Regions from separate parts of the Streptomyces sp. NPDC060184 genome, predicted to be linked through region 2. Evidence: riboswitches for the same ligand, from Rfam matches in the RefSeq annotation. Region 2 holds a riboswitch; each other region holds the start of a gene.
The links. Region 2 has a riboswitch for cobalamin ahead of ACFWEE_RS24060 (ribonucleoside-diphosphate reductase subunit alpha). Riboswitches for the same ligand answer to the same signal wherever they lie in the genome.
Positions count from the first base shown of each region.

Region 1: linked by a shared signal. The riboswitch ahead of ACFWEE_RS17220 (hypothetical protein) and the one ahead of ACFWEE_RS24060 (ribonucleoside-diphosphate reductase subunit alpha) in region 2 are both predicted to bind cobalamin.
Region 3: linked by a shared signal. The riboswitch ahead of ACFWEE_RS22475 (CbtB-domain containing protein) and the one ahead of ACFWEE_RS24060 (ribonucleoside-diphosphate reductase subunit alpha) in region 2 are both predicted to bind cobalamin.

Region 1 covers NZ_JBHWYX010000023.1:22,724-25,985, forward strand. Annotated here, with positions in the region: gene ACFWEE_RS17210 (hypothetical protein) at 309-698, opposite strand; gene ACFWEE_RS17215 ((2Fe-2S)-binding protein) at 921-1,655, opposite strand; gene ACFWEE_RS17220 (hypothetical protein) at 1,772-2,098, opposite strand; cobalamin riboswitch at 2,257-2,378, opposite strand; gene ACFWEE_RS17225 (glycosyltransferase) at 2,513-2,821, shown strand; gene ACFWEE_RS17230 (TetR/AcrR family transcriptional regulator) at 2,987-3,262, opposite strand, start outside.
Region 2 covers NZ_JBHWYX010000038.1:70,493-73,754, reverse strand. Annotated here, with positions in the region: gene ACFWEE_RS24075 (GNAT family N-acetyltransferase) at 1-315, shown strand, start outside; gene ACFWEE_RS24070 (alpha/beta fold hydrolase) at 339-1,196, opposite strand; gene ACFWEE_RS24065 (TetR/AcrR family transcriptional regulator) at 1,193-1,786, opposite strand; cobalamin riboswitch at 1,929-2,068, shown strand; gene ACFWEE_RS24060 (ribonucleoside-diphosphate reductase subunit alpha) at 2,210-3,262, shown strand, end outside.
Region 3 covers NZ_JBHWYX010000034.1:86,461-89,722, reverse strand. Annotated here, with positions in the region: gene ACFWEE_RS22480 (5-dehydro-4-deoxyglucarate dehydratase) at 1-940, opposite strand, end outside; adenosylcobalamin (AdoCbl) riboswitch at 1,698-1,844, shown strand; gene ACFWEE_RS22475 (CbtB-domain containing protein) at 1,848-2,063, shown strand; gene ACFWEE_RS22470 (CbtA family protein) at 2,086-2,859, shown strand; gene ACFWEE_RS22465 (tetratricopeptide repeat protein) at 2,994-3,262, opposite strand, start outside.

The DNA.
Region 1 (3,262 bases), on a different contig from region 2:
GGTCAGCGGAGGCGTGCGGTTAAATCTGGCCGAGCGGACAACCTGACTGCGGTTTACCTCCGCTCGCGCGGAGAGCACCCTTCGCGACCTGCCCCTATCCGAGCCCGTTGCAGTTCCTTTGCCGAGCTTGGCCGCGCATGCTCACCGTCCTTTTCGTCGCGCGGCGAAGGCTCGCCTCTCACATCGGTGCCACGTTCGGCACCGCCCCGCCCCTCCCGTCATGCGGGTGAAGCGGCGGCAGGTTCGGTCGTCGCCTGCCGGCCCGGTAGTCGGCTGCCGACCCCGGTCGTCGAGGTGGCGGTGGCCGGTCAGGCGTCGGCGTCGACTTCGGGGTGGGTGAACCGCACGGGCTTGCCCAGCGACCGGGCGTAGGCGATTTCCGCCCGGGTGCTGTCGCCGATGTAGTCGCCGACGACCAGCACCTCGTCAGCGAGCCGGATCTTCGCCCGGTGCAGATCGTCGAGTCGAACCTTCAACGCCTCGGCCTCGGCAGGATCGGACCAGAGTCCGTGCGGCGACTTCATGTCGCAGCCCGGCTTGACGACGATCCTCCCGGCTGCGGTCTCCCGCAGATCGGCCTCGGACATCTCGGCCATGAAGCGGGTGGAGCCGCAGATCACGACGGTAGGCGGAAGGCTCAACAGGCCTTTCGCGTCGGCAAGTTTCTCCTCGGGGGTGAGCGGCGGCGGGTACGTCACTGGTTCCTCCTGACGGTACGGTCCAGACGGTGTGGCCCGAGGGAAGGGGCGCCTGCGGAGACGAGCACGAGGGGGCCCGAGTCCGTCTCCTGGCGAACGACGTGTCCCCCTCGCGCGAAACGGGCCCCGTGACCGACCTGAGGTGTGCCGGCTGTCCGAACGTACGGGGCGGGAGCTCGGGTGGTCCTCCGGAGAGGGGCGGACCACCCGACGGGAGCCGCGTCAGCGGGCCAACGCGCAGTCTCCGCACAGGGCTCCCTTGCGGTCGGGGGCGGCGCGGTAGATGAGGCAGCAGCTGCGGCGTCTGAAGGCTCCACCGGCGGCCGAGGTCGTGGTGGAGCGCAGCGGGGGGCGTGCGAGGAGAAGCGAGGTCAGGGTGCGGGTGGGGGTGGCGAGGTCCGGGCGGGAGGTCGTGATCATGGTCGCTGCTCCGTTGAGGGCCGAGGCGGTGTTCCCCCACAGGATGTGCCGGGAGACGGAGAACTCCCCCATCTCATCGGCAAGTTCGCGCAGCGAGCCGTCCAGCAGGCGGGTGCTCAGTTCGTCGGCGAGGCGCTCGGGGGGGCTTGTCGGGGGGCCCGCCGGGCTGTCGACGAGGGCGCTGTCGGGCAGCGAGAGAGGGATCGGCCCGCCGATCACCGGCTGCCATCGCAGCTCGGTGAGGCCGGGGGCGAGGACCTTGCCGTGCAGCACCGCGGCGGCCAGGGCCGGGGAGATCAGCCGGGCGGCCAGCCCCAGATGCGCGACGGAAGCCGCGACGCGCGTCTCCACCGAGCCCGGCGGCCGGCCGCCCGTCGCGGCCAGCCGCTCCCCGACCGCGGCGACACGCTCTTCGAGCAGCGGGCGGGACATCGGCTGCCAGGGGCCGCCCGGTTCCGTGCCGTGCGGATGGATCCGGAGGGCGAAGAACGGACCGAGCCCGGTGACCGACTCGCTCAGGGCGGTTGCCATGGCCATGCGGCGGCGCACCACCTCGGCCGGACCCGGGCAGTCGTCACGGCCGTCGGAGAGGGGCCTCGGCGAGAGGCACCCGGCCGTTGCGGGTTCGCGTCCGTCCTCCGCCGGGAGCGGGCTCACCGCGGGCCCCGTCGCCGACCGGGGGGTTCGAACGTGTAGAGGTCGAGGATTTCAGGGCGCGGGGCCACCCCCGGGCCTCCGGCACGTATCCAGGAGGCGATGTCCTCGGTCGCGCCGGGATCGTTGACCAGTCCCAGCCAGACGGGCCGGGCTCCGGCGGCGCGGCCCTCGGCTGAGGGCTGCACGACCACGACGTTGGCCTGGTCGCACACGTCCAGACAGTCCGATATCCGCACCGGGGCCTCCTCGCGGAGGCGGTCCGTCTGCGCCCCGTGATCGACTCCGGTCACCTTGCGGCTGCCGCAGCAGCAGTCCCGGCACACGACGACCCGGCAGGGCGCCGATCCGGCCGTCGCACCCCTGGCGCCGGGTACAACCTTGGTCTTCCGTACGTGAGCCTCTTCGGCCGGCCTTGCGGGCACGCCGAACCACCCCTCTCCGGGGAAATCCGCCCCGGTGTCCGTGGAGGAGGCGACCGCGTGAGTCTCCTGGCTCTCGGGTCGCCGCTCGTCCCGCCCTTCCCGCCCTACGAGGCAGTGGTACGCCGGGAGTCGCTCACCGATCACAGTGGCGGGACCGCTCCGGTTTCGCACCGGATTCCTCGGACCGCCGTCGCCCTGTCACCGAGCATCATCCCATCCGGAGCGCATGGTCGGTACGGGCAGGAGCACCGGCCCCAACTCGCCCCTATGATCATGTGCCTGACACATCGCCGTACCCGAGGAGTGCCACCGATCATGCGCATGACCCGTATCGCCACCACCGTCCTGGCCACCGCGGTCGGATTCGCCGGAGTGGTCGCCACCGCCCCCGGCGCCGCGGCCCAGTCGGGCTGCCAGTACAAGGTCGTCTGGCCGACCGCCGGGGTGTACGAGGACCCGAACCCGAACAGCGCCGTCGTGAAGACCAAGTACGCCGGTGACATCGTCGGCGCGTCGACCTGCGAGGGCGCCTCGTACAACGAGTACGGCTACGTCCTGGTCACCACCGACGCGGCGGCGGACGGCCGGGGCTGGATGCGCGAAGGGGCGGTCGTCGCCATCTGAGCCGTACCGATCGGAACGAACGTCCGGGGCGGCCGGGCTCCTGGTCCGACGCGGCCCCCGACCGACGCGACTCCCGGCCACCTCGGTTCCCGACCGACGCGACTCCCGGCCACCCCGGTTCCCGACCGCCGTGGCCCTGCGCGCGCACCCCGGCCGCAAGGCGCCCTATCTGCCCGGCTCCACCCCGTCCGCAGCTCCGGCAAGGAGACCGGCGAGGGCCTGGTCGACAACGGCGGGGGCGAAGTCCTCGGTGAGCTGGTCGGTGAGGTGGGGCAGGAGCAGACGGATGTAGCAGGCGCCCCAGATGAGGTCCACCAGGAGAGCGGGGTCGGCGTCCTCACGGATCTGCCCGCGGTCCTTCGCCTTCTCCAGCAGGGCGAACGCCTCCCGCCGGCGCGGGCCGAAGTAGTGGTGTTCGAACTGTCCGGCGAGTTCGGCGTC
Region 2 (3,262 bases):
GGCGGGGTGACCTACGCCCCGCCCGGCAGCCCCATGTGCGACGTCGCGGCGCCGGACGAGGCGGAGTTCCGCATGCTGGCGGTGGGCAGGGCGGGGCGCGGCCGGGGAGCCGGAGAGGCGCTCGTACGGGCGTGCGCGGCGCGGGCCCGCGCCACCGCCGGGGTCACCGGGCTCGCCCTGTCGACCCAGCCCGCCATGGCCGGGGCACACCGGATCTACCACCGGCTCGGCTTCGTACGCACCCCGGAACGCGACTGGCGGCCGGTGCCGGAGCTGACGCTGCTCACCTACCGGCTGGACCTGGGCGGCGCCTGAGAGGCCCCGGCCCCCGCCCGGCCTCAGGCGCGGAGCGCTTTCCGCAGAGCCGCGGCGAACCCGGCCGGGTGCGTGACCGGGCCGAGGTGCCCGCCGGGGAAGTACAGGGGCTCCTGGCCGATGCGCTCGGCCAGGGCGGCGGCGGAACGGTGGGGCAGCTCGCCGCGGGCGTCCTCGCCGCAGGCGAGCACGAGCCGGTCCGCCACCGCTGCCAGCCGGTGGACGTCGGGGGCGTAGGACATGAAGGCGGGCACGACACGGCCGACGAAGAACGGCAGGCCGGCCATCGTCCGCTCGGCCCTCGCCCCGGTCGGGGGCAAAGGCTCGGCCCGGACCTCCCGCTCCCCGGCCGCGGTGTCCGCGCCGTCGGCCCTCCCGTCCTTCGACAGACCGGCCGCGAACACGGCCATCGCGGGCATCAGTCCCCGGGTGCGGAAGGTCTCCGACACCCGTGCCAGGAAGGCGCGGTGCTCGGCCGCGTCGGGAAGCACCTCCACCACCGGCGGCTCGTGCGCCACCACGCGTTCCACCCGGCCGGGGTGGGCGGTGAGCAGGTGCAGGGCGGCGATCGCGCCCGAGCTGACACCGGCCACGCGGGCCGGCTCGCCCGGAGAGAGCAGTTCCAGCAGCCGCAGGGCGTCGTCGGCGTGCTCGGCCACCCGCTGTTCGGCAGCGGGGTCGTCGAGCGTGCTGCGGCCGATGCCCCGCGGGTCGTGGGCCACGACGGTGTACTCGGCGGCCAGTTCGTCCGCGATGCCGTCGAAGGAGGCGGCCCCGCCCGTCCCTCCGGGCACCAGCAGCAGGAGGGGGCCCCTGCCGCGTACTTCGTAGTGCAGCGACGCGCCGGGGACGCGCAGGGTGCCGGGGACGGGACCGGTCATGAGGGTTCTCCTTCTCGGGATGCGGGCCAGTGCTCCAGGAGGGCGTGCAGGGCGTCGAGGGCGCGCTCCCAGGACTGCTGCGGTGAGCGCCGGTGCGCGAATCCGCCCGTGGCTTCGAGGACGACGAAGCCGTGGAGCGTGCTGCGCAACAGGCGTACCGCGTCGGTCAGATCGGGCTCGGCCAGTCCGTAGGCGCGCAGGACGCCGTAGGTGAGCTCCACCGCGCGGCGGGGCCCGGCGGCCCGGGCGGCCAGTTCGGGGTCGATCCGGACGGCGGCCTGCGTCGCGGCGTAGCGGCCGGGATGCCGGTGGGCGTACGCCCGCCAGGCGTCGGCGAACGCCGTCAGCGCGTCCTTCCCCGCGCGGCCGGAGGTCGCCTCGGCGATGCGGACGGTCTTCTCGTCGGCCGCCAGCAGCGCGATGCGGCCCCGCAGGTCCTCCAGGCCGCGCACGTGCGCGTAGAGGCTCGCGTCCCTGACGCCCAGCCTCCGCGCCACCTGCGCCATCGTCAGCCGGTCGAACCCGGCCTCGTCCGCGAGTTCGGCCCCCGCGAGGGTCACCCGTTCCGCCGTGAGTCCGGCCTTCGCCATGCGTCCACCCTTCCTAGGGGTCCTAGTTTAAGGCTAGGGCTCCTAGGAAGAAACGGGTTTTCCCCTGTCCCCGCGGGCGCCGCGCCCGCTCCCGTACGGGAACACCACCCCGCACCGCCACAACATGTGGGGCGTTCTCGCTGCCCGGCCACCACATGTATGCTCGTCTCGCTGTCGTCGCAGGGGAATCCGGTGCGAATCCGGAACTGTCCCGCAACGGTATGAACCGCGCGTTTGGCGCACCTTCGAGTCCGGCTACCTGCCGACAGCGCGTCCGGCTCACCCGAACCGGACGCCCGTACGTCCGGGCCTCGCGGATGGGCCGGTGGACGCCGTGTGCGGTGCTGCCCGTCTCCAGGTGGCGCGCCCCGCGGCCCTCACCTCCCCCCGCCGGTCCAGAGCCGAGCGAGGGAGAGCACCACCGTGACCATCGCGCCCGCCGATCCGGCGTCCGTGCCCGCAGCCACCGCAGCGACCGAGCCCGTCGACGGCCCCGGGGCCGCGCTGCTGCGCACCCTGACCGCCCTCACCGCGGACCTGCCGGACACCGACCCGGGGAGGGTCGCCGCCGCCGCGCTGCGGGGCCGCAGCGCGCACGCCGACGAGGCGGAACTGCTGACCCTGGCCACCGAGTCGGCGGCCGGTCTGATCGCGGAGGACCCCGCCTACTCGCGGCTCGCGGCCCGGCTGCTCACCCGCACCATCGCCGCCGAGGCGGCCGGTGAGGGCGCGGTGTCGTTCTCCGCGTCGGTCGCCGTCGGCCACCGCGAGGGCCTGATCGCGGACCGTACGGCCGCGTTCGTGGCGCTGCACGCCGAACGGCTCGACGCACTGGTCGCGGGGGCGCTCGCGGACGGCGCCGACGACCGGTTCGGCTACTTCGGCCTGCGCACCCTCTACAGCCGCTACCTGCTGCGCCACCCGCTCACCCGCCGGGTGGTGGAGGTCCCGCAGCACTTCATGCTGCGGGTCGCGGCCGGGCTCGCCGAGGACGACTCGGCGCGGGCGGTGGACGAGGTCGCGGCGCTCTACGGGCTGATGAGCCGGCTGGACTACCTGCCCTCCTCCCCCACGCTCTTCAACTCGGGCACCCGCCACCCGCAGATGTCCTCCTGCTATCTGCTGGACTCCCCGCTGGACGAGCTGGACTCGATCTACGGCCGCTACCACGAGGTGGCGCGGCTCTCGAAGCACGCGGGCGGCATCGGTCTGTCGTTCTCGCGCATCCGCTCGCGCGGTTCGCTGATCCGGGGCACCAACGGGCTCTCCAACGGCATCGTGCCGTTCATGAAGACGCTGGACGCCTCCGTCGCGGCCGTCAACCAGGGCGGGCGGCGCAAGGGTGCCGCCGCGGTGTACCTGGAGACCTGGCACGCGGACATCGAGGAGTTCCTGGAGCTGCGCGACAACACCGGTGAGGACCAGCGGCGTACGCACAACCTGAACCTGGCGCACTGGATCCCCGACGAGTTCATG
Region 3 (3,262 bases), on a different contig from region 2:
CGGCGCCCGCACCGACGCCGACGCCGGCACCGGCGGTCGCCAGGGCGCGGCCCCGCGCGACGATCCGTTCCAGCTCCGCGAGGTGCTCGGGCGTGGGATCGGTCAGCGGGGGGCGTACGCCGCCGACGTCCAGGCCTCCTTGCCGGACCGCCGCCTTGACCAGGGCGACCGCGTAGCCGGGGACCTTCTCGCGCAGTGCGATCAGAGGATGGAAGAAGCCGCCCAGGAGCTGCTGGACGGTGGCGTCGTCCCCGGAGGTGACGGCCCGGTGGAAGGCGAGGGCGACCTCGGGGGCGAAGCAGAACACCGCGGACGAGTACAGCTCGACCCCGATGCCGCGGTAGGCGAGCACGGTGCCCTCCGCGGTGGGCATCCCGTTGAAGAACTGGAATCCCGCACCGCCGCACTCGGCGTCCGCGCGGACGGCGGTCACGATCCGGGACAGCAGGGAGAGATCACCGGTGCCGTCCTTGAGGCCCACGACCTGGGGCATCCGGGCCACTTCGAGGGCCGAGGGGACATCGAAGCGGGCGGTGCCCCGCTGGTAGACGATCACCGGCAGCGAGCCGGCCGCGACCACCTGGCGCACATAGGCGACCAGCCCGGCCGGCTCTCCTGCCACCAGGTACGGAGGCATCAGCAGCAGCCCGTCGGCACCGGCCTCCTCCGCGGCCCGCGCGTACTGCCGGGCAAGAGGCAGCGAACCGCCCGTACCGGCGAAGACCGGAACCTGACCGCCCGTTGCCTCTACGGCCGTCCGCACCGCCGAGGCGAACTCCTCCACACCGAGCGCGTGGAACTCCCCGGTGCCGCAGGCGACGAACACGCCGCCCGCTCCGGCGCGGACCCCGCTTCGCACGTGTTCCGCCAGCTTCGCGGTATCCACCGAATCGTCCGGAGCGAACGGAGTCACGGGAAAGAACAGAACGCCCTCTAGCATGAAGCACCTTTCCGAGTTCATGTATATGAACATTGGTCAATATGACGAATCGCTGCACGGAAAGTAGGCGCCGCCGCGCGCCGAGGTCAAGGGTTGTGCGTGGGCCGGTTTCAGACATGCGGACGTGAAGCGAACTGCGCCCGACGGTCCGGGGTGAGGCTTCTGGCTGGGGGCGAGGGGGTGGGGTCCGCTCGCCACGATGGGAGAGGGTGTGCGCACAGATGCCATCTGAACTGCGGTGATGGTGCGGACCCTCCATCGGGCTTCACCCGCAAGGATCGGACGGAGGCCCCTGGGGTTCGCCGTGCGGGCCACCGCTCGGACGCGAACCCTGTGGGTGATTTCCAGCCATGGTGGGGGCGGGAGTGAGGGAAACCGGACGTCGGTCGCGCGTGCGGATGTGCTGCCTTTGTTCCGCCAGGTGCACAACTGTGCGTGACCATGCGCGATTGGGCGCGTCGGGGTGAGGGCTGGGCGGGCCTGGGATCCCGTGCGTCCGGTCGCGCACGGCCGAGGCCGGGTGCGCCGGGCCCCGGGTGGCCGGGCTGTGGGGGTGTACGGATCCGAGGGGTGCCGGTGCCGGCACCGGTGTCGGCGAATTCGACTTGCCCCGCGCGGGGTTCAGCGTCAGTGAGACGTATGTCACCCGAGGGGCCGTCGCGGAAGTCTCCCTCTTCCTCAACGGCCCCTGCGCGTACTGGCGTTGAGTAAGAGGCGGCGGGATGCGCCATGGCGGCGCCCGAACGCAGGCGCTATGGTCTGACCAGCATGACGACGGCGCAACGGAAGTCCGGTGAGAATCCGGCACGGTCGCGCCACTGTGAACCCGTACCTGCGGGAAGTCAGACCCAGCACCGTCGTCTCAGGCACCACGATCGGGACGCGTGTTCCCTCAGGAGGTTCTGCCATGGCACACACTGCCGCACCCTCGACCGGCGTACCCGCCGTCACCCCCATATCGCTGAAGGCGATCGCCCCGTGGGCGGTCTTCTTCGGCATCCTCATGCTCGTCCTGCTGTACTTCGTCGGCGCCGAGCAGGGCGCCACCTCGGTCATCTCCGGCGAGGCCGTTCACGAGTGGGTCCACGACGGCCGTCACCTCCTCGGCTTCCCCTGCCACTAGACCCCAGGGGACCCGAACTCTCATGAATTCCATATCTGTTCGAGCGCTCCTGGTCCGCGGCATGCTCGCGGGCCTGCTCGCGGGCGTCGCGGCGCTGCTCGTCGCCTACTTCCTCGGCGAATCCCGGGTGGACGCGTCCATCGCCCTGGAAGAGGCCCACAGCCACGACCACCACGGCGGCGAGGAGTTGGTCAGCCGGACGATGCAGGCCACCGGCGGCCTCGCCACCGGTGTCCTCGTCTTCGGCGTCGCCGTAGGCGGCATCGCGGCACTCGTCTTCTGCTACGCCCTCGGCCGCATCGGGAACTTCGGCCCCCGGGCCACCGCGGCCCTGGTCGCGGGTGCGGCGCTGCTGACCGTGTACCTCGTACCGTTCCTGAAGTACCCGGCCAACCCGCCGGCCGTCGGCAACCCCGACACCATCGGGCAACGTACGGGGCTGTTCTTCCTCATGGTGGCGCTCAGCATCCTGCTCGCCGTCGCCGCCGTCATCGCCGGGAGGAGACTCGCACCGCGCCTCGGCAACTGGAACGCGACCGTCGCCGCCTCCGCCGGATACGTCCTGCTGATCGCGCTCGCTTACGTGTTCCTGCCGTCGTTCGACGAAGTGGGGGCGGACTTCCCGGCGACCCTGCTCTGGGAATTCCGGCTCTCCACCCTCGCGGTCCAGGCCACCCTCTGGGTGAGCTTCGGGCTGATCTTCGGCGCCTTCACCGAGCGCCTGCTGCTGCCCTCGCGCGAGCGCGGCGCGGCCTCCCGGGAAGGTGCGCCCCGGACCGCCGGGGCGGTGGGCTGACCCACCCCGCGGCCGACCCACGAGGTCGGAGCACCCGCGTGTGTGTGCGGCCGGAGAGCTCTCCGGCCGCACACCTCTGCGTCGTACGCCCTTCCCTGAAGCGGCTGCCTCCGGCGCCACGGGACGCGGGGACGTCAGTCGGTGGCGAAGTCGCCGTTCAGAGCGGCGGCCACCCGCAGGTGCGGCGCGGCCTCCTCGTGCCGGCCCTGGCGCTCCAGCGTGCGTCCCAGCAGCAGGCGCGCGTAGTCCTCGACCGGGTCGCGCTCCAGGACGATCCGCAGCTCCGCCTCGGCCTTCCCGAGCCGCGCCGAGTGGTAGTAGGCGCGGGCGAGCAGCAGGCGCGGGGCGACCTGCTCGGGGACCTCGTCCACCAGCCCGCGGAGAATGCGCGCCGCGGTGAGGT